One region of the Bacillus sp. TCT6 genome, then DNA from elsewhere that is predicted to be linked to it. Evidence: riboswitches for the same ligand, from Rfam matches in the RefSeq annotation. Region 1 holds a riboswitch; the other holds the start of a gene.
What was found. Region 1 has a riboswitch for preQ1 ahead of AC0ONG_RS06700 (QueT transporter family protein). Riboswitches for the same ligand answer to the same signal wherever they lie in the genome.
Positions count from the first base shown of each region.

Region 2: linked by a shared signal. The riboswitch ahead of queC (7-cyano-7-deazaguanine synthase QueC) and the one ahead of AC0ONG_RS06700 (QueT transporter family protein) in region 1 are both predicted to bind preQ1.

Region 1 is NZ_JBVYHX010000001.1:1,312,055-1,323,992, forward strand. Features, by position in the region: gene AC0ONG_RS06665 (DUF7507 domain-containing protein) at 1-1,764, opposite strand, end outside; gene AC0ONG_RS06670 (GNAT family N-acetyltransferase) at 1,887-2,747, shown strand; gene AC0ONG_RS06675 (cysteine hydrolase family protein) at 2,790-3,350, opposite strand; gene AC0ONG_RS06680 (DUF6123 family protein) at 3,533-3,793, shown strand; gene AC0ONG_RS06685 (DMT family transporter) at 3,796-4,701, opposite strand; gene AC0ONG_RS06690 (reverse transcriptase-like protein) at 4,715-5,101, opposite strand; gene AC0ONG_RS06695 (aldose 1-epimerase family protein) at 5,171-6,043, opposite strand; PreQ1 riboswitch class I at 6,175-6,219, shown strand; gene AC0ONG_RS06700 (QueT transporter family protein) at 6,226-6,711, shown strand; gene AC0ONG_RS06705 (ribonuclease H family protein) at 6,863-7,522, shown strand; gene AC0ONG_RS06710 (zinc-finger domain-containing protein) at 7,535-7,711, shown strand; gene AC0ONG_RS06715 (DUF2564 family protein) at 7,745-7,993, opposite strand; gene cspB (cold shock-like protein CspB) at 8,113-8,310, opposite strand; gene AC0ONG_RS06725 (YqcI/YcgG family protein) at 8,573-9,301, shown strand; gene AC0ONG_RS06730 (LysE family transporter) at 9,316-10,059, shown strand; gene AC0ONG_RS06735 (hypothetical protein) at 10,079-10,372, shown strand; gene AC0ONG_RS06740 (sterol desaturase family protein) at 10,451-11,080, shown strand; gene AC0ONG_RS06745 (DUF485 domain-containing protein) at 11,304-11,645, shown strand; gene AC0ONG_RS06750 (solute symporter family protein) at 11,648-11,938, shown strand, end outside.
Region 2 is NZ_JBVYHX010000001.1:1,071,323-1,083,260, forward strand. Features, by position in the region: gene AC0ONG_RS05380 (DUF3149 domain-containing protein) at 1-1,492, opposite strand, end outside; gene AC0ONG_RS05385 (MarR family winged helix-turn-helix transcriptional regulator) at 1,688-2,134, shown strand; gene AC0ONG_RS05390 (M3 family oligoendopeptidase) at 2,294-3,988, shown strand; gene AC0ONG_RS05395 (DinB family protein) at 4,126-4,659, shown strand; gene AC0ONG_RS05400 (DUF6254 family protein) at 4,761-4,877, shown strand; gene kinB (sporulation sensor histidine kinase KinB) at 4,889-6,097, opposite strand; PreQ1 riboswitch class I at 6,304-6,347, shown strand; gene queC (7-cyano-7-deazaguanine synthase QueC) at 6,441-7,103, shown strand; gene queD (6-carboxytetrahydropterin synthase QueD) at 7,103-7,594, shown strand; gene queE (7-carboxy-7-deazaguanine synthase QueE) at 7,587-8,303, shown strand; gene queF (preQ(1) synthase) at 8,322-8,819, shown strand; gene AC0ONG_RS05430 (YkvS family protein) at 8,868-9,053, opposite strand; gene AC0ONG_RS05435 (hypothetical protein) at 9,313-9,468, shown strand; gene AC0ONG_RS05440 (phosphoglycerate mutase) at 9,557-10,159, shown strand; gene AC0ONG_RS05445 (GNAT family N-acetyltransferase) at 10,195-10,773, opposite strand; gene AC0ONG_RS05450 (hypothetical protein) at 11,107-11,301, shown strand; gene AC0ONG_RS05455 (hypothetical protein) at 11,401-11,718, shown strand.

The DNA of each region.
Region 1 (11,938 bases):
TTGATATGTTGTTGTTCCACTATTTAATATTGGATTTGTTTGAGGGATAGAAGGAACGAGCACTTGGAATGAAATAGTAGTAGTGGAATTTGCGGCAATCGAACCAATTGATATACCATTAGCGGGATTTGCTCCAGCTTGAGTAACTCCGTTAACAGTTACACTTCCTGGAATGAAAGTAGTTCCGCTAGGAATCGGATCCGTATATATAACGTTCGTTGCAGCGATATTTCCTATATTAGCTAAGGCAATACTGTAAGTTAATGTTTCACCAATATCGGTAAAAATTTTGTTGACTGATTTTGTTCCATTAATATCTGCCAGGTTAATTTGTGTTCCAGCAGAATTGCTTGTTGCAAGACCGTTAAAGGTTGTTCCTCCGGCGATAGGTGTATATTGAAATGTAATATTAGCGGTATTAGAGATAGGGTTTTGACTTGGAAGAGAAACGACAGTAGCTTGGAAAGTTACTGTACGAGAAGCACCATTATTGATTGTTCCAAGAGATATACCAGCGGCGGGATTTGCGTTTGTTTGCGGGACATTATCTACTGTTACAGTGCCAGGTATAAAGGAAGTCCCGTTAGGGAGAATGTCTGTAAAGGTAACATTATTCGCCGGAAGAAGTCCGGTGTTAGGGATCGTAACTGTATAAGTGAGAATATCTCCAATTGCAGCAACACTTTTATTCACGCTTTTCGTTGCTTGTATAGTAGGTGAATTTATGTTGATTTGTAAACCGACTGTATTTAACATATACGCATCTCCGTTAGTTGTTAAACGGATTGCGGCGGACACTTGTGAGTTTGTTAAATAAGGAGAAATATCAATAGAAGTAATATCCCAGCCCTGTCTCCCAGCGGAGATGTTTGTGCCTGTAGAAGCACTTTGATTTCGCGTTCCAAATGTCCCAGTTGTATCTAAGTTTCCAGCAGCATTATTAATTTGAGAACCGAAGAAGTTATTTACAGCATTATTTGGCCCAGATAAAGCATTTAATGAACTGAAATTTGGTCCAAATAATGCTTGATCCCCGGTTAAATCTGCATCTCCTTCAGTGGAGCTTAAGAATAATCTCCCGCTTACAGGTCCTCCTGCGGGTGTTAAAAATCCTGAAACAGCTACATCTGCACTACCAGTATCAGCAGAAACACGGTTACCAGCTACGTAAATGGTTAAGTTTCTTGCAGGCAATGTCCCGTTTTGATAAGCGACAATGAGTGTCCATCCAGCCGAGTTAATAGATCCATTTGAAGCATCTAAAGGATCAACAAGTCCAGGGACAGCTCCTGTAGTATAGGAACCAGAACCCCCCGCTTGAATAAGAGTTGTTACGTCTGCTGAACGAGTATAAAAGCCAAATGTAATAGAGTTTGAAACGAATGTTTGATTTGAAGCTGTAACAGCTGAAGGAGTAATTGAGTATGTTGAAACGGGTGTCGTAAATGAAACGGGATTTCCTAGAACACTTGTAATATTTTGATCGCGAGTTAAATAATTTCCTCCCCATATGAGTTCTGCGTAAAGAATAGTACTGCCAGCAGGGATATTTAAAATAGCGGTAGAACTATTTTGTGTATAGTTTAACGTTGTACCAGCAGGAAAAGTAGGAACTTGTAAAGCTGTATTCGTAGTTACGAACGCACCAATGGCCCCGATTGTACCAGCACGGTTTTGATTACTAATTTTACTTAAGCCTAAAGTATTACCTGTAATAGCGAGTGCGCCGTTAGTGGTGGTAGAAAATCGATTCGTAATGGGCATGTTGTCACCTCATTTACAATATAGTCTTGGTCAAAATAACATATGTGTGTGACAAATAAAGGGAAACATGTACAAGTTGATTTAGTAATAATGATTTAAATGTCTAGATAAGGGGATGGAGTATGATTGAATTGGAAATTAGGGTGGAGCGTCTTAGGAAAGAACAAATAGGCGATATTGTAGCGTTATCTTCTTATATTGGCTGGGATTATAACATAGAAGAAATTGAAGCAGTTTTTAACTCAGGTATTGTATACGGCGTCTGGAATGAGAGAAAGGAACTTATTGCTAGCGCAGCAATTATATTATACGGGGAGGCGTTGGCATCTATTGGAATGGTAATTGTACATCCAGATTATAAGGGGAGAGGGATTGGAAAGATGACAACGAATTCATGCATGAATAGCGTATCAGCTCAAACTCCATGTATGCTTATTGCTACGGATGAAGGGAAGCCCTTATATGAAACATTAGGATTTAGGGTAGTAAGCTATGTTTCTAAATATATTTGTAACTCGTACAATGCGAATCATAAATGTGCAGAAAATGAAGAATATATGATGGTTTATAAAGAGAGTGATTTAGAAGGAATAATAAAAATAGATAAAGGCGCATTTGGGACAAGCCGAAACGAGTTTTTAAAACAAAGAATTATGCAAAGTGAGCAGTGTGTCGTTGTAAAGGATACGAAAGAAAATGTAGTAGGATACGGTATAAGTATACAAACGCCAGAAAATAAAATAATAGGACCAGTCGTTGCTAAAAATAATGCGATGGCGATGAGAATAGTACATGATTTAGCAAGAGGGCATAATGGAAAATTAAGAATGGATGTACCAGAAGGAAAGAACGATTTCATGAAAGAATTAGAGATTGCTGGTTTTAAAAAGGTGAATACACCACCAATTATGATGAAAAATAGTAATCGGTTAATAAAAAGAAATAGTGAACTATATAGTATTGCAGCACAAATTTTTGGATAAAGAAAGAATCCTTTTAAATGAAGGATTCTTTTTTGAGCTAATTTAATCACGATATTGGTCATGAGTTGGCTGAAAGAGGTCTTCCTCGATATCTCTCACCATAGAAAAATGATCAACGTTATAATGACCGTGTAAAGTTTTATTGTGATGAGCAATAATTTGCTCTGCAGATAATACGTTAGAATCAGTTGTGGAATGACCGTTTTTAATTAATGTAACATCAAATCCTTGTACAGTCGCAGTTCTAACTGCGGTGTCGATACAATGCTCTGTTTTACATCCACCGATAACGATATGGCCAATTTTCTCTTCTTTTAAAAGTTCAAGTAAAGAAGTGCCGTAGAATGAATTGGTTGCTGCTTTATTAATAAAGATTGCAGACTGAGGTACTTGAATTTGATTATGTACTTCAAATCCTTCTCCGCTACCAGAAGCAACATCGATATCTCTTACGAAAACAATAAGAGCATTGGAATCTATTGCTTTCTGCATGGCTGTATTTAGTGTAGATAATAGCTCGATTTTACGAAAAACTTCATTTTCTTGCTCATTTCCATCAATTAATTCTTGTTGAGCGTCGATAATTAATAGTGCTTGTTTCATCGTGTCTCCCCTTTAATATGAAATAAGTTCCACTGTACATATTCCTTCAGATTGTTAGGAAATCCTCCATTGCAAGCGAATTAGAAGAGCGATTTACAAAGTTGTCAAAGAAATTTCATTCTCATAGCGTGTAAAAACATGTATGATAGGAGATGGAGAATTTTTGAGTAGGTGGGAATAACATGCAAACAGTAGAAGATTATCTTTCATTCTTACATACGAAAGGATTTAAATTATCAGAGGAAGCACAAGGGTTTATTATGTTCGGACAAGGATATACTGGTGCGTCTGATGGGATTGTGAACGCAGCAATAGAAGCGACAATTAAACATCAATTGCAGTTTGATGGTAGTTATTTCGTTGCGTTATTAGAACGATTGAAAGAGGAAGAAATTACAGATAAAAAAAGCGCTAAGGCTTTTATGCGGAAGTTACAAGCATAACTTCACGCAGCCTGCGCTTCTTTTTTTGTTTTGGAAGGCCATTCAACAAAAATCATGCCCAGGAAAATACATAGACATCCGATAATAGCAGAAATAGAAAGTTGTTCATTTGCAACGAGAACGCCTGTTAATGCAGCAAAAACGGGTTCCATTGCGAAAATAATTGCTACTCTCGTTGGAGAAGTGTGCTTTTGGGCCGATGTTTGAATGAAAAAAGCAATAGATGTTGCAAACAGGGCAGTTAGAAAGAGTGCGAATAAAAAAGATTGATTCGTCCATAGTGATACTGAAAATAATTTTTCCCAATCTTCAAATAAAAAAGCGCAAATAGAAGAAAATATACCAACAGCTAATACTTGAGATGTGCTTAATAATAAAGGTGATATTTTCTTAGAAAAGAAGCCGTTAATAAGAATATGGGCAGCGAAAGCGATTGCACAACCGAGAACAAGTACATCTCCTATATTTAATTGGAAAGAATCAGCAGCTGTTAATAAGTATAAACCTGCTGTTGCTACAGCAATACCAAGTACGATAAAAATGGTAGCTTTTTGTTTTAAAAAGATAAAAGACAAAATTGGTACCATAACGATACTAAGCCCTGTTAAGAAACCTGCTTTTGAAGAAGTTGTATAAAGTAAGCCAAATGTTTGTAATACATAGCCAACACATAAAAAGAACCCAACGATTAATCCAGCGAGGCTACTCTGTTTTATATCTTGTTTTGAAGTGTTTTTTGAGAAAATCATTTGAACGAATAATAAAATAATTCCAGCGAATAAAAAGCGAATACCATTAAAGGTAAATGGACCAACGAAAGACATAGCATTTTGAACGACAACAAACGTAGCTCCCCAAATAAAAGAGACAAATAATAAAGCAAGAGGAGCAATCCAATCTTTTTTCACACTCATACCCCCGTTAATTTTGTAATATAGCTTTTCTAGCTAATTCATCAGCTACTTTATTTTGACTACTTGGAATCCACTTAATAAAAAAGAGATCGAAGTTTTTTATGTACTGTAGTGCTTCATCTAAAAGAGGTGCAAATATTTTATTTTTTGCGTATTCCTTTTCAACAGCCCGTTCGACAAGCTGGGAATCTGTACGAAAAGAGACAGTGCTATAATTATGCTCGATGCAATATTTTAATGCTAGAAGTAAAGCGCGGTATTCTGCTTCATGATTGGACATTGTTCCAAGTGGTAATGATAATTGTACAGGTGGCTGAACGCCTTTAATAAACACTCCTGCACCAGAAGGACCAGGATTTCCTTTTGATGCACCATCAATATATACTTCAATCAAAATGAGAAACCTCCAAATTATAAGGTTATCCCCTACTTAAATATTTTTTTGAAGTAGGGGATAGAGTAGTTATCCGATTGTGATGCTGTAACGACATGTAAATGTTTCATTCGCTTGTAAAGATTGAATTCCCTTTTTGTCCTTGAAATCTTTTGCTGGATTTACTTCATCAGCGATTCCATACCAAGGTTCAATACATAAGAAAGGTGCGTTATCCCCTGGTGTCCATACGCCGACAAATGGGAAGCCATCAAATTCTACTTTTACAAATTTATTATGTTTATGAGAACGAATCGAAATTTCATTCGTATTCATATTTTCAAAAATAAGCGCATCATTTTTGAATAAATCATATGTAAGTGGCAATTCAGTTGTATTTTCAGCGATTAATTGCTTTTTGTTTGAAAGGTAAGGTCCTTCTAATACGCTTGTTTCTAAGCGTTCCGAACCATTAAACGATAAGTGATAATCTGTAAATGATTCACCATCCAATAAAGGGAAGTTGAATCCAGGATGTGCCCCAATTGAGAAGAACATCTCTTTAGAAGTAGGATTGTTTACTTCATATGTTACATGAACGCTTTGTCCTTCTAGCTCATAAGAAACGAGTAATTCGAATTCGTATGGGTATTTTTTTAACGTTTCTTCATTATTAGTAACGATATAAGTGATCTTTGTTTCACTTTGTTCTTTCACAGAGAAAGTAAGATCACGAGCGAAACCGTGTTGTGTTAATGAATATGGTTTACCGTCTACGTAGTATGTATTATCTACTAATCGGCCGACAATTGGGAACAAAATTGGTGCGCGACGTCCCCAATATGTAGAATCACCTTGCCATAAATATTCTGTGTTGTCTTCTTTTAAGCGAACGCTTTGTAATTCTGCACCTTTGTCAGAAATGGAAACGATCACTTTTTCATTTTGGATTGTTGCTATCATGAAGTGAAACCTCCTAAATCTTTCATATGTTTCATTATACGTTGTCTAAAAGAAAAAAGGTAGTTCATGATAGGAATCTATTGACGAAAGAGGGGCTACCACGTAAAATATAATCTTGTTGCTAAAAAAAGAATAACGTGGTTCGAAACCATCCCACGTAAAAAAACTAAGGAGATTTTGTCATGAATATTAGAACTTTAGTCGGCAATGGTATTTTAGCGGCATTATATATTGCTGTTTCTATGCTTATTCAGCCATTTGGCTTTACGAATGTACAATTTCGTATTTCAGAGATGTTTAATCATCTCGTTGTATTTAACAAGAAAGCAATTTACGGAATTGTATTAGGTGTATTTTTAACGAATCTCTTTTTCTCACCTATGATCGCTTATGATTTAGTATTTGGAGTAGGGCAATCTATTCTTGCATTAGTTGCAACGATTATTTCTATGCGATTTATTAAAGGTGTTTGGGCTCGTATGATTTTTAATACGGTTATCTTTACGATTACAATGTTTATGATTGCAATTGAACTTCATCTTGCATTGGGTTTACCATTTATGTTGTCTTGGTTAACATGTGCAGTCGGTGAATTTGTTGTAATGGCCATTGGTATGCCTGTAATGTACTGGATTAATAAGCGAGTACAATTTGAAAGATTTATGTAATAGATGAAAGAGCTATTCCTATAGGGATAGCTCTTTTTGTATGTAATCATATTGAATATAATGCTGTGACTCTAGATAAAATATAATAAAATAAAGTAAGGCTTTCATTAGCTGGCTACATATAAGAAGTCTTATATAAGGGGAATCTAGTATGAAATATAAAATTCATTGGTTGTATAAAACGAAGCGAGGATTGCAGACGGAATTAACAACAGATTATATGAACATAGAAGAAATACTTCAATTTGCAGAGGATTTTGAGAAAACAGGAAGAGCTAAGGAACTTTTATTTTACGATGAAATGGATGCAGAATGGTCATTAAAGGAAATGAAAAAACTGAGTAAACAAGTAGAGGAAGAGCCCCAAGAAATACTCGTTTATTTTGATGGGGGATATGATGTGCAAACGAAAGAAGCTGGCGTTGGTATATGTGTGTACTATAAAAAAGGAAATACAAACTACCGCATTCGCCGCAATGCATATATAGAAGGTATAGATGATAATAATGAAGCGGAATATGCATCACTATTATACGGTATGAATATACTCGAGGAATTAGGGATTAAATATGAAGCAGTTACACTTCGCGGAGATTCTCAAGTTGTATTGCAGCAATTGGCGGGAGAATGGCCTTGTTATGATGAGCATTTAAACCATTATTTAGATCAAATTGAACAAAAGGCGAAGCAAATGAAATTAAAACTTGTATGTGATCCGATATCTAGAAAACAAAATAAAGAAGCACATCAATTAGCAACGCAAGCATTAGAAGGGACAGTCATTGATAGTCATAAAGAAATAACCGAATAGAGAGGTGCAAAGGTGGATAAAAAGCAACTCATTACAGAGGTAAATGACTTATTAGAAACATATTGTGAAGGATGTTTCTTGCGAGAACATAATCGAAAGACAAATAGTAAATATTATGCACATTCATTTTGTATAAGACAATGTACAGTTGGAGAAACATTGAAAAAGTATGGAGAACAGTTGTCATAAAAAAACATCCAGAGAAAATTCTCTGGATGTTTTTTAGTGCTTTGCTTCGTTTAATTGCTGCTCGCATTTGCTTAGTTTCTTTTCCTCGTTCATTAAAAATGGTTCATCTAAATCTACTGCAACAGATTTCATAATTTCAAGCTGTGAGCGAGCTGCTTCTACTGCAGTAGTGGCATGCTCTAATGTGTCTGGATCCATTGAAATTGTTGCAGAACCTACCATCTTTTGTGCTGTTTCTACACGGAATTTTACTTCTTCAAAATCATTTACTTCTGATCCCATTAATAATTCCTCCTTTGTATAGTGCGCATTTTACATAGTTTTTGCTCTGTAAAACGGAAATATACAAAGGAATAACAAAGAAGGTTACCAAGTAAGGTAACCTCCTGTTATATGTTGGATTAAAGTTTTACTACGTTAGCAGCTTGAGGTCCACGGTTACCTTCAGTAATGTCGAAAGATACTTCTTGACCTTCTTCTAAAGCTTTGTAGCCGTCTCCTTGAATAGCAGAGAAATGTACGAATACATCGTCAGCGCCTTCCATTTCGATAAATCCAAAACCTTTTTCGTTGTTAAACCATTTTACTTTTCCTTGCATGTTACAATTCCTCCTAAAAGCGTTTACTATTTTCATTTAGTGAAATTCATTTAAAGAAATAATATAAACTAAAAATGCTATATTCTTGAATATTCTGCTAAATGATTAATTTAAATATACACGAATTGGGAGAATTTAGTCAAGTAAGCGGTTTTATTTTTTATATTTTTAAATAATTTTCCAATCAAATTTTTAAATAGGTATAGGACAGGCCGAGTATGTAATATTCTTAATTGAATGCTATACATAACGAGGTGAAAGAATGAATAGGTCGTACTTATTAGATAATGAAGGAATGAGAACGAGAACCGACATACCGGATTGGGTTGCAAAAGAATTTGAGATTTTTTCAAGTGTCGTGTTAGAACCAACTTTTCCATGTTATTTCGGTTTAACAGCTTTGAAAAAGAATGAACTTCGTTATTCATTTCTTTCTCATAATGATTGGAGTCATTTGCCGCATACAATGTTATCTTTTTTAGAGTTAATGAAAGAGAGGCCGATTGTAAGAAGGGGCTTTTTCCTTTTTGTAGAACCGGAATGTGAAGAACGATCACTCGAATATTACCGTGATTCCTTTTGGAAAGTGTTACAGTATTTACATGAAAACGATAATCAAGCATGGCCAAAGCAAATTCCTGAGGATCCAGACCATTATTTATGGGAATTTTCATTTTGTGGTGAGCCAATATTCGCATTTGGAAACGCGCCAGCTTATAAACAACGAAAAACTAGACATTTAGGGAATTCTCTCGTTATTGGGTTTCAACCACGCACTATTTTTGATGGATTAGAGGGGGATCGTCCTAAAGGAGCATATTCAAGACAAATGGTCCGTGAGCGAGTTGAAAAGTGGGATCAATTGCCGAAACATCCTAACATTAGTCATTATGGTGACCCAGAGCATCGTGAATGGAAACAATATTTCATAGGAGACGATGTAGAACCAATAAAAGGGAAATGTCCTTTTCTTCATAGGATAGAAAAGTAAGAGCCATCACCTATATGGCTCTTTTGTATATTTTGGATAAAAAAGGGTATTTTATTATGGAAGCTAGTCCATTTTTTCAAATTACATCATTAACTAGTAGTAAAGAGAGTAGAAAGGATAGAGCGATGTTTGGAGCAATTATACAGCAAATCGTATTAGGTATTTCATTAGCTGCACCAGTAGGGCCGATTAATATTGAAATGTTAAAACGAGGAATTGAACGTGGGTTTTGGCATGCTTGGGTTGTTGGAATTGGTGGAATGACTGCAGATGTTTTATTTATGCTTCTCATTTATTTCGGTTTATCTTCTGTGTTTATGTATACATATGTACAAGCCTTCATGTATTGCACGGGTTTTTTCTTGTTATTTTATTTAGGATTTCAAAGTGTAAAACAAGGAATTTCCCACTCAAACATGGAATATAAAAAAGAAGAGGTAGGTGGTCTTAAGCAATCGTTTATGGCAGGATTTTTAATTGCGATATCCAATCCATTAAATCTTGTTTTTTGGTTTGGTATATACGGAAGTACACTTAGCTCATTACTTACGAAGGTAACGAAACAAGAAGCTTTTTTGTACAGTCTTTGCATTATTGCAGGTATTATTTTATGGAATTTAAATATTGCTTTTTCTGTACATTTTGGAAGAACTTTATTAAAACCAAAAGCGCTTGGCTACATAACAGCCGGAGCAGGTATTATTTTAGTAGGTTACTCTATACATTTTGCATACAAAGCTTTACAGTTGTTCACATAAGATTGAAGGGGAGATTTTTATGTATCGAACCACTATTGACGGAAAAGAAATTATAATTACGTTAGCGCCAAAAATCCGAAAAGAAATTACTGATAGAAATCCACTATATGAAGCAGTATTTCATAATGCTGCAAGATTGCTACAAACAAAGCAACCGACGTTTGCAGTAAATCATCAAATATTTGGTCTCATTATTGGAGAAGTGCAAAGAGGAGAAGTAACAGTGTTTGCAGTGGAACATATTATTCCGAAGCAAAATATATTTGGGCCAAACAATTTTTTCTCGGCAATAGAACAGCAGGCAAATTTGTAAAGTGAATAGAACAAGAATAGAAAAGAAATAGTCGTAACGATATGTTGCGGCTGTTTTTTTGGAAAAGGGGGAAACAAGATGAAGAAAGTGGGGAAAGAGTTCTTTTTACAACATGATATTGTTATTATGTATAGCATTCTATTTATTTTCATTATTATTTTAAAAATGCAATTTTTTACGTGGTTTGGCATGTTAGCATGTATGTTTGGGATTGTTTTCTATACACTTAATGAATATATGACACATCGTTTTTTATTCCATATAAAGCCACCTAAAAACACATTTCTATTAAAAATGTTAAGAAGATTGCATTATGATCACCACGTATATCCAGATGATTTAAAACTTTTGTTTTTACCTGTATGGTTTAGTATACCTAGTTTTACTATATATTTACTTATAGCATATGGTATTACAAAAAGTCTTACTATTACACTTTCATTTGGAATCGGAATGATTATTATGCTGCTCGTTTACGAATGGAAACATTATATTGCCCATAGACCGATTCGTCCCGTCACTAAGTTTGGAAGATGGCTAAAAAAACAACATATATTACACCATTATAAAAACGAAAAGTTTTGGTTCGGTGTTTCAAATCCAGTATTCGATTTTATATTTGGAACACTTAAAGACGGAAAAGAGGTTGAGTTAAGCGAAACAGCTCGTAATTTAGAAAAGGAAAAAAAGACAAAAGTAGTGCGTTAAGCACTGCTTTTGTCTTAATGAGGAAAAAATAAGTAAGGTGTCACTTTATGTTGAAAAAGTATATTAAAAATTTAGGGGAAATTGCCGAAAAATGTCTATCAAAAAATCTTTGCATGAATGCACGGATTGTCTACAATAAGTATAAGTTTCTGAATATTTATAAAATTTAGTCTTTAGGTATGCAAGGGGGAAGTGCATTTCAAGTAAGAGAGGGGATCGGTTAATGAAACGAGATGATACGTCAGCACGTAAGTTGCAAAATGAGGTGAATTATACAGAGGTCGTTCAGTCGGAAGAATTTCAATTGTTATTAAATACGAAAAAGAAGTTTATCATTCCAATGAGTATTTTCTTTTTTAGTTTTTTTATCGCATTACCTATTTTAACATCGTATTCAAAGGTGCTCAATACACCTGCATTTGGTGACGTTACATGGGCGTGGGTATTTGCTTTTTCCCAATTTATCATGACATGGGCACTATGTATGATTTATAGCAAAAAAGCAGAATCATTTGATGAAATCTCCCGAAAAATTCTGCAAGATATGCAAAAAGGGAGGGGCTGAACTTGAATACTACTGCGTTTGCACTATTTTTAATTATTGTTCTTGGTACGCTTGTCATAACCTATTTTGCATCGAAAAAAACGAAAAATGCGAGTGAATTTTATACGGCTGGAGGGGGATTAACTGGTTGGCAAAATGGTCTGGCCATTGCTGGAGATTATATGTCTGCTGCTTCATTTCTTGGTATAGCCGGAGCAATCGCATTAACTGGGTTTGATGGATTCTTTTATAGTATCGGTTTTTTAGTTGCTTATTTAGTTGTACTATATCTTGTTGCAGAACCGCTTAGAAAT
Region 2 (11,938 bases), 240 kb from region 1:
CTATGTGTAACGGAATTTCGATATGAACTGTCGTTCCTTCGTTTTCTGTACTGTCAATAAAAATATGCCCATTATACATCTCTACAATTCGTTTACATATGACAAGTCCAAGACCTGTTCCAGTATCTTTATTAGTAAAGAACGGATGAAAGAGGTGTTTTTGAATATGTTGCGGAATCCCTTTTCCAGTATCTGTAATCTGCAATTGTGCGTGTGTTTCATTGTTTTTTACTACAATGGTTAGTGTATCACTAGAAGTCATGGCCTCAATTGCATTTTTTGTAATGTTTAAAACCACTTGTTTCATATGGTCTTTCGAACAACGGATATGAACAGGATGGTCTGGCAAATGTAAATGGAATACAATGTTATGTAAATTCGCCTCAGATTGAATAATTAATGCTACCTCATTTAGAATTGTTCTTACGTCATATGTTTGTTCGATGATGGCGGTTGGCTTGCCGAGAATAAGAAATTCACTTACAATTTCATTGATTCGCTCTATTTCTTGTTCAATTACGGAAAAGTAGAACTGATCTTGTTCATCTTTATATTTCTCTTTTAATAGAGCGACGAGTCCTTTAATTCCAGTAAGAGGATTACGGATTTCGTGTGCTGTACTTGCTGCAAAAGTTCCAACTAATTCAATTTTCTGTAGTTCATTTTGTTGTCTTTCAAGTTTTGTTTGACGTTTTAACAACATATATTGAGCAAGTAAAAATAAAATAGACATTAAAAATAAAGTAGCGATACACTCTATTGCAACCCACTGGTATAAGTTTTTTTGATGAATAGGTAATGGTGAAACAGAGACCTTCCAATTTAATCTTTGGAGTGGAGTAGTAAGCATATTAGAATGCGTATCACTTGTGTCATTATTATCATCGGTTAGAAAAACTACATCATGTTTATCAGTTACCTCAAAATGGTATTGTGGTTTAATGGCATTTAAAGAAGATGAAATGTAATCAAAGCGTAAACTAGCTAATAATAATCCTGAGAGCTCCTTCTGTTTATTGAATATGGGGGCAGCAATCATAATAGCTTTATGTCCAAGAACGCGATCAGTAATGACTGATGATACAGTGGTTTTTTTAGTTTGTAGCACGTCTTGAATATATTTACGGTCTGAAACATCTACGGGCTTTGATTCATCTTCAGATGCGATTGTAATGACCCCTTTTGGTGTAGCGTAATATAGACCAGAAAAGCGTGCATCGTTTCCATCTGTATCATGTACAATTTGTTTAATGCCATTTATATTACCAGTCTCGGTGCCTACAACTTTTGCAAGCATGTCTAAAGCAGAAATTGCTTCACCAAGATGATGATCTAAATAATCTCTATATAAAAAGAGAACTGTATGAGCGGATAATTTGTTTTCCTGTTTCATTTTATATGTATGATACGAATAAAATGTAGCACCAATCCCTATTGTCGGTAGGATAACAAGCAATATATATATAATTATGCTTTGGAATTTGACTTTCAAATGTGGTACTCCTTCTTTTTTTATTATCATTATATATAAACTATGTTAAAATTGTCATGTTTTTATTCAAGAATGATTCTTAATATATTAGGGGAGAGGAAATGGATGAGTGAATGCTCATTCGGAATTCACATGAAGTATGAAGTGGCATTTTCTTTTTATTGCTGAGAATTTAAGTGAAGGGTTGAAAGTTGTATGACATCAAATAATGAACGAGAAGATATTTCTCAATCTTTAAAAGTATTTATTGCATTATCTCGTGTACATCGTTCTGTTATGGATACTACAAATAAATCTATACAAAGTAACGGGTTAAATCCAACGGAATTTGCTGTATTAGAACTGCTATATCATAAAGGCGGTCAACCACTCCAGCAAATTGGTGAGCGCATTTTAATAGCCAGTGGCAGCATTACATATGTTGTAGATAAGCTGGAGAAAAAGGGATTAGTAAAGAGAATCCCATGCCCGAATGACAGACGTGTTATTTACGCGCAATTAACTGAGTCTGGCGAGAACTTTATTGCTTCTATTTTTCCGGGGCATGAGAAAGTTATACATCAGTCTTTTGAAATGTTAACGAAAGATGAAAAAGATGAATTACTTGATCTATTAAAAAAAATTGGGAAGTATGAAAAATAATAATATGTTCCAAAGGAGCTTTGGATAAATAAATCCAAGGCTTTTTTATTTGCAATGAACTCAGGGTAGTAACTGCCGAATTTTGTTGAAAATTAAGAGGGAATTCGGGAATACGTATTGAATTATAGTAAAGGTATGTAATGGAGAGGAGGCTCGTTCATGTCATTTAAAGACTATGAATATAAACGCCCAAATATTGAAGAGTTAAAAGAGAAATTTACTGTTGCTTTAGAGAAGTTTGATAACGCAAAAACTGTAGAAGAACAAAAACAAGTCATTCATTCAATTAATGAAATTCGCAACGATTTTGGTACAATGGGAAACCTTTGTTACATTCGCCATTCTGTTGATACGACGGATACTTTTTATAAGGAGGAGCAGGATTTCTTTGATGAATTCTCTCCAGTTGTACAAGGATATGGTACAAAATATTATAAGGCACTCATTAATTCTCCATTTCGTGAAGAATTAGAGGCGTATTATGAAAAACAATTATTTGCTCTAGCAGAATGTGATTTAAAAACATATTCAGATGAAGTCGTGAAAGATTTACAATTAGAAAATAAATTATCGTCGCAATATACACAGTTATTAGCATCTGCAAAAATTGACTTTGCTGGAGAAGAAAGAACGTTATCGCAACTGATTCCGTTTATGCAAGGAAAAGAAAGAAGCGAACGTAAAGCAGCAAGTGAAGCATACTACGGATTTTTAGCTGGAAATGAGGAAGAACTAGATCGTATTTATGATGAGCTTGTTAAAGTGAGAACGAAAATCGCAAAATCTTTAGGTTTCAAAAACTTTGTTGAACTTGGATATGCAAGAATGTACCGTACAGATTATAATGCGGAGATGGTGGCTAATTACCGTCAGCAAGTGCTGGATTATATCGTTCCCGTTACAACGGAATTAAGAAAGCGACAACAAGCACGTATCGGTGTAGAGAAGTTAGCTTATTACGACGAAAACTTTGAGTTTGCTACAGGGAACCCAACTCCAAAAGGAGATGCGGATTGGATTGTTGATCATGGAAAGACGATGTATAAAGAGTTATCGGCTGAGACAGATGAATTTTTCAATTTCATGCTAGATAATGATTTATTAGATTTAGTTGCGAAAAAAGGAAAAGCTGGTGGCGGATATTGTACATATATTGAGAATTATAAAGCGCCATTTATTTTCTCAAACTTCAATGGAACATCTGGTGACATTGATGTATTAACACATGAAGCAGGTCATGCTTTCCAAGTATATGAAAGTCGTAAATTTGAAATTCCAGAATATAATTGGCCAACATATGAAGCGTGTGAAATCCACTCTATGAGTATGGAATTTTTTACATGGCCATGGATGAAGCTATTCTTTGAAGAAGATGCAGATAAATATTACTTCTCTCACTTAAGTTCAGCACTTCTGTTTTTACCTTATGGCGTATCAGTTGATGAATATCAACATTATGTATATGAAAATCCTGAAGCATCACCTGAAGAGCGTAAGACAGCATGGCGTAACATAGAGAAGAAATACTTACCGCATCGTGATTATGAGGATAATGATTATTTAGAGCGCGGTGGTTTTTGGCAACGTCAAGGGCATATTTATAGTTCACCTTTCTATTATATTGATTACACGCTTGCTCAAATTTGTGCGCTACAATTTTGGAAACGTGCAAGAGATAATAGACAAGAGGCGTGGGAAGATTATGTGAATCTGTGCCAACAAGGTGGAAGTAAATCGTTCTTAGAATTAGTAGAAGTTGCAAATTTAACATCACCATTTGCTGAAGGCTGTGTGAAAAGTGTTATTACAGAAATTGAAGCATGGTTACATGCGATTGACGACACAAAATTGTAAAAAACATGCGCTTTTTTTCACATGTTTAACATCGACATAATGGGAAAATGATGAGATAATAAAAGAAAATTCAGAATACTAAAGAGGTGTTTCTAATAAGGAGCACCTCTTTTCACCAACAAAAGGGGGGAACAAGTATGCTTCAATCTAATATGGATGTGAGTTTAGAAAGTTTAGTAAACTCATTACAGTCTACCCGAAGCACGCTATTATCAGAAATTGAAATGTTAAATGATACAGAAGTGAATGTAAAGCCACGCCGTGATAAATGGAGTATTACTCAAATTTTACACCACTTGCATTTAGTTGAACAATCTGTCACGTCTGCCCTTGTATATGCTTTACAAAAAAACGAAAGAAACATGACTCCATTTAAAGACCTCCAACTTACGCTTGATCGCACACATAAACGAGAAGCTCCTCAGCAAATGCAACCAACAGAAACTTTAATGAAAAAACAGCAAGGAATTCAATTACTAGAACATTCACGACAAGAACTATTACACGCGCTTCATAGTGTTATAGATGAAAAAGATCTATTTGAAAATGGATTAAAGCATCCTGTTTTTAATGATCTGAATTTGTATCAATGGGTTCAATTTCTTGATTTGCATGAACAAAGACATCTTACGCAGTTAAAAGAGGCGAAACATGCAATTTTGCAACGCTAAAGTGGAAGAAGTGGGAAACCACTTCTTTTTTGATATGTGCATAGTTTTCTTTCTTATTTTGGAATACTACATGGAGAAAGAAAAGAAGGAGTTGAAAAAATATGTCTAAGAAGAAGCGAGAAGAGGAGCGCGCCTGGAAAGCGCGTAAAGAAAATCAACAACCGCACGGAAAAGTGAAAGCTTTTGCTGAATTAGTTGAAGGAACAGAAAAAACGTGATGATTATTTCATCACGTTTTTTGTATGAGTGGAAAAGTTAATAAAAAGGTTGTACCGATTCCTTTTTCACTTATAATATCAATTTTTCCGTTCATAGCTTGAACAACACTGAATACGACCATCATTCCAAGTCCAGTGCCTTTTTCTTTCGTTGAATAGAAAGGCGAACCAAGACGTTTTACTTGTTCTGAATCCATACCGATTCCTGTATCTTTTATATATAACTGAATATGCTTATGATCAGGAACTAATGTGAAATAAAGATCACCGCCTTTTGGCATAGCCTCAATGCAATTTTTTAAAATATTTAATAAACATTGATTTAGTTTTTGTTTTTCTCCAGCGATAAAAAAAGAAGTGCTTTGCTTTATATAATGAGTACGTACATTTGTTAAATTAGCAAGCGGTGTAATTAACGACAATGCATGTAGTAATTCTTCTTCTAACTGTAATGTTTGTTCTTTTTCAATGCTTGGTTTGGCAAAAGTTAAATAATCTGTAAGAACATGATTTGCTTGTTCGATGCCGTTAATGGCAATGTCGATATATAATTTTCGTTCCTGCTCAGTGCATGTATCTGATTGTAACAGTTGTAAAAACCCTTTCGTTGAAGTTAATGGATTGCGAATTTCATGAGAGATAGACGCTGCCATTTCACCAATTAAATGAAACTTTTCAGCATTTATAAGTTCGTTTTGGAGACGAACTTGAGTTTGTAATATGTGTAGTAAATATAAAATTAGGATCGTACCAAGCATTGAACATAACTCATATACAATAATATGCGGTATATAATCAGTCTTATTTGTAACCTTTGAAAGAAAGAAAGGTATCCAACTAAATCCGTATGTGAGACTGTAGATAATAGCAAGTGTTATTTTTATACGATTAGAAGTTCGATTGAAAAATTTATATGTTAATAGTAGAACAATAAATAGAAGAACAGAACCGATAAGAGATGGGAAAACACCTACCCCACCTAATAGTAAGCGATATATGTTTAATACAACTAAGATAGAACCACCAGCAATAGGCCCTCCCGTTAATGTACCGACAATTAATACAATATGGCGCATATCAAATTGAAAACCATTATTTGTTTTTGCTGCAAATGTAATACAGAGTACGGTAGCGAGGCAACACAATACAATAAATATAGCTGAATTTAATTTAGGAGAGCGTTTCCCTTTTTGATTCCAAAATAAATGATATACGAGCATTGTAATAAGGATGAATAATATATTTAAAAAGAGATAAATAATAAAGGATTTCAGTGGGATGCCTCCTCTCTTCTTATATTAAATTAATCATACTATAAAATGAAAGAAATGAAATAATAAATAGCGGAAAAATCAGAAATTTTTACGCTAGTATACAATATGTTACAATAAGCTGTGTCAATGAAAGAAGAAATTCCGTGCACCGCGCGGGAGAGGTTCGCGAACTCCCTCTATAAAAAACTATGGAAACAACAATATCCTTAGGTATTGTTTTGTTTTTTTATTGTGACAGTTCAAGAACGTTCTTTCTTCTTATTTATAGTAGAGAAGGAGAATGAGTGAAATGAAAAAAGAAAAAGCAGTTGTTGTTTTTAGTGGAGGACAAGATAGTACAACATGTTTATTTTGGGCAATAGAGCAGTTTGCAGAGGTAGAAGCTGTAACGTTTAATTACAATCAACGTCATAAGCTAGAAATTGATTGTGCAGCGAAAATTGCAAAAGAGCTAGGAATAAAGCATACGGTACTAGATATGAGTCTATTAAATCAACTTGCTCCAAATGCGTTAACGAGAACGGATATGGAGATTACACATGAAGAAGGTGAATTGCCATCGACATTTGTAGATGGACGAAATTTACTCTTCTTATCATTTGCTGCTGTATTAGCAAAACAAGTTGGAGCACGTCATATTGTAACGGGTGTATGTGAAACTGATTTCAGTGGTTATCCAGATTGCCGTGATGTGTTTGTGAAATCGTTAAACGTTACTTTAAATTTATCCATGGATTACCCGTTTGTCATTCACACGCCACTTATGTGGATTGATAAAGCTGAAACATGGAAATTATCAGATGAACTTGGAGCATTTGAGTTTGTTCGAGAAAAAACATTAACATGTTATAACGGAATCATTGGTGATGGTTGCGGTGAATGTCCAGCGTGCCAACTTCGTAAAGCAGGATTAGATACGTACCTACAAGAACGCGAAGGAGCGAACAACTAATGGATAATTTCTTTGGATTTCGCATCGTAGAAAATTTGCAAAAAATGGACAAGGATATTCAGCGTAAACAGCTCAAATACCATAATAAAAGAGTAATGGTCAGCAAGGAATTTACATTTGATGCAGCACACCATTTACACTGTTATGAAGGGAAATGTAAAAACTTACATGGTCACACATATAAAGTTGTATTTGGAATTAGTGGATATGTAAATGAAATAGGACTTGCAATTGACTTTGGTGATATAAAAGAGATTTGGAAGAATGAAATCGAAATTTATTTAGATCATCGTTATTTAAACGAAACGTTACCTGCAATGAATACGACTGCTGAAAATATGGTCGTTTGGATTTATGAAAAGATGGCAGAGGCACTAACTAAAGAGAATCGAGTGAACGAATATAAAGGAGCTCGCGTAGAATTTGTTCGTCTATTTGAGACGCCGACTAGTTATGCGGAAGTAAGACGGGAGTGGATGCTCGATGAGTAAAATCCCTGTCTTAGAAATATTTGGTCCGACTATTCAAGGTGAAGGAATGGTTGTAGGGCAAAAGACAATGTTTATCCGTACGGCTGGTTGTGATTATAGCTGCGCTTGGTGTGATTCTGCTTTTACATGGGATGGATCAGCTAAAAATCAAATTAGACAGATGACAGCAGAAGATATTTGGGATGAGCTTGTTGCAATTGGAGGAGAAAAATTTTCTCATGTTACGATTTCAGGCGGGAATCCGGCATTGCTGAAAAATATTGAGTTTCTTCTTTCTATATTAAAAGAAAATGGAATGCGGACGGCAATTGAAACTCAAGGGAGTAAATGGCAAGATTGGTTACTTCAAATTGATGAAGTAACAATTTCTCCAAAACCACCAAGTTCGACGATGAAAACAGATTTTCAGAAGTTAGATGCTATTATTCAGAAACTAGCAGGAAAAGATATTAGTTTAAAAGTAGTAGTATTCGATGATCATGATTTTGAATATGCAGTTAAGATGCACGAACGTTATCCAGATGTACCATTTTTCTTGCAAGTAGGAAACGATGATACAAAAACAGTGGATGATGCAATGCTTATTAAAAAATTATTAGATAAGTATGAGTGGCTGATTGATAAAGCTGTAAATTGTAAAGAGATGAATGATGCAAAAGTATTGCCCCAGCTTCATGCGTTAGTATGGGGAAATAAACGCGGCGTATAATGAGAAGGGATGTTTAAAATGACAGGAAGATTAGATGAAGATTTAAAAGATGTAACATTACTAGGAAATCAAAATACAAAATATTTATTTGAATATAGCCCAGAAATATTAGAGGTATTTGATAATAATCATCCAAACCGTGATTATTTTGTAAAATTCAATTGTCCTGAATTTACAAGTTTATGTCCGAAAACAGGACAACCAGATTTTGCAACAATTTATATTAGCTATATTCCAGAGCAAAAAATGGTAGAGAGTAAATCTTTAAAGTTGTATTTATTTAGTTTCCGCAATCATGGTGATTTCCACGAAGATTGCATGAACGTTATTATGAACGATTTAATTAAATTAATGGATCCACGTTACATTGAGGTATGGGGGAAATTTACACCACGTGGTGGCATTTCAATTGATCCATACTGCAACTACGGTCGCCCGGGGACGAAGTATGAACAAATGGCTGACTACCGCATGATGAACCACGATCTATATCCGGAAACAATTGATAATCGTTAATAGAAAGAAAGGGCCTGTATACTATACAGGCCCTTTCTTTCTATTATATTATGCATTTTGATTAATGACAGTATAGTTTTTATGACTTACAACTGTAAGAGGTTCCATATCTAGTTCTCTAAAATTCTTCATAATTGTTATATCAACAATAACAGAGTTTTGATTTACTTTTTGAACACGGCCTTGCATTCCACCTTTAAATTCGATGATATCTCCAGTTTCTGCGATCTGCATAAGCAACTCTCCTTGTTACAGTTTTCCCAAAAAAAGAATAAATTTGGGTTTTTTTATTTCCTCCTATTTTGAACCATATTTCCTACTTTGTAAATGTTTCCAAAGTAAAAATTCGAAAAAAATTCACTTTTTGTAAGAAAATATGTAGAAAATCCATGTTATTTGAAAAAATAGCAAAAATGCGGAAATCTTTATATCGAGGTATAATGAAAAAGTAGAATAACCTGCTGAAGTGGGAGAAATTAGAGGCGGTAAAATGATGTTTGAATTTGTGGGGAGTGTTATAGCTTTAATTTTATTTTTATTTTCTTATATGCATTTAAAAAAGATTCGTCAATATGATACGAATACATATTTTGATGGGATGGATGGTACCCATGCTTCGATAACACATGATAGTGGTGGGGAGATGTAAAGGTATATAACTTTCTTTTCTTGCGTGGTATGATATTTAGAACTAGTGCATAATAGAGTTCGTAAGTGATGAATGGAGAGTGAAAAGAATGAAGATTTCTTTTATTCGTCATGGTTGTTTAGGTCGTATAAGAGAACCGATGACAATTAATTCATTTCACGAATGGATGAAACAGTATGATTCCGAATCAATGATACAAAAAGCTAAAATGCCGATAGAAACAATAGAGGCAATTGAAGCAGCGAAATTTGTCTTAACAAGTGATCAAAGGCGTGCTGTACAATCAGCAGCTGAATTGACAGATTCTTTATCTTTTATGCAAAATTCTCTTTTTAGAGAAGCTGAAGTTCCTTCATGCTTTTTTGCTCCGAAGTGGTTGAAATGCACAATTAAGGTATGGATGTTCATTGGACGAACATTATGGATACTTGGCTACCATAAAGATGTTGAGTCTTATAAGGAAGTAAGAGAGAGGGCAAGGCAAGCGGCTTACCTGTTACATCGTTATGCTCTCGTACATGGAAGTATTGCTCTTGTAGGTCATAAGTATTTTAATTCGATGATTGGAACGGAGCTGAGGGCAATGGGATGGTCTGGTTCTCCTATTTTGCATAGAAAGCCATGGGGATGTACAACATATACGTTTCACGAGGCGATGGATGGAAATATATTAAATACGAATTTAACATAAAAGCACACGATTTATATAAATCGTGTGCTTTCTTTTTAAGATATAGAAATTTTGACGTTTAATGTTTTTACGAGATGAGCATAAGGTTCGCCTACTAGCATAACAATTTCATCTTTTTTATAACCTAACTTTTCGTATAGTGAATAGGCGCGTGTGTTTTCTAAATTAACAAGTAAAGCGATTTTTTCATGCCCTTTTTCAGTTGCATAGATTTCGGCAGCTTCAATTAATTTAGAACCTATACCTTTTCCGCCGTGTGCACTTGAAACTGATAATGTATCAATGTAATACTCATCAAGCTCAGCTTCTTTTTCTAACGTAATTGATTCATCTTTATGTAATTCTCTTAAGTGATGTACAATTGGTGCGTCAAGCTGTGTTGCTTCACTACCGTGATAAGCGACAATAATTCCAACTGCACTCTCGTCTTGTTCATAGACAAAACAGTTTTCGTAGCTCAGACGGTTATTTTCTTTTGAGAACCATGTCTCAAGTCCTAGTAATACTTCTGCTTTAACTGTGCTACCTGTGATTTTTTCAGCAATTTCATGCAGAGCATTATACAATAAAGGAGCTATTGCCAGTGCATCTGTCTTTTTTGCTTTCCGAATCATAGTATCCCTCCTAGTTCTATTTGTATATTGTAGCATAGTGGTATGGAACTTTGCATAATTGAATGCCGAAATGTTTGATATAGAGAAGTAGCTATGTTAGTATATGATATTTAGTGGACATATAGTAAAACGATATTGTTTGCGAAATAACGAAAATAAAATCATGGCATAACAACGAGATAAAATGAAACGTTAATCAGTAAGACTTTTGTTCATTCCACGACTGATTAGTAGCCAACACTAATCGGACCGCCTGCAAATAGCGGGATAATTTTACAGTTGTTGACCTATAGAATATACGATAAAATAAAATATTGCAGAGAGGTGAAATACATGGATAAAGAATTAGCAAATACAATTTTAGATCAGCTGAAAAATGGTGAAATAACGGAGTATGTTGTTACGAAAGATGTATTTTATACGTTCAGAGAAGTTGTTGTAAATAGAGAAGACTTTAAGCATTTCATTGGTAACGCACAACGAGGCGGGCAAGTGATTTATACATATTCAGAAACGCCACGTTCATAAAGGGGAATTTTGATCAGCAGGGCATCCCTCACTGATTAGTAGCCGACACCAATCGAACGTTTAATGCGGGATAAATAAAAGATAAAGGAGAGGGGAATTATGGGCGATTTTAAACAAGGCATTTTACCACATTGGGATTATATGTGGAAAGATAGAGCCGGCAATAGATTTATGGGAATGGTTATGTATCCAGAGAAACGAAAATGTTCAGCAAAAATGCTTCAGAAAATAAAAAGAGCATATGAAGAAGCGATAGAAATTAAAGTAACTGTACAAGTTCAACATACATATCAGTACGTAGAAGGAATGATTGTATACTTTGATGAAGAGGCTCCTGTATGTACAATGCTTGATAAAGATGAAAATCCACATCACATATTTGTAAAAGATATTTTGCGTATTGAGCACTCTGAATAAACTTTTCATAAATAAATTGAAGTTCCATAATAATAATCTTTTTCTATAATAGTTATCTTTTAGTATGTAACGAAAAACGAAAGTATATGTATAATATATTTAATAAGGTAAATTTGATAAATGTAATCGTTTTTTAGAGCAGATTATAGTTTCATATCTGTTCTTTTTTGCGTGATGCTGGAGAAATATATTTCTTCAGCATCTACCGTTTTATGACAAA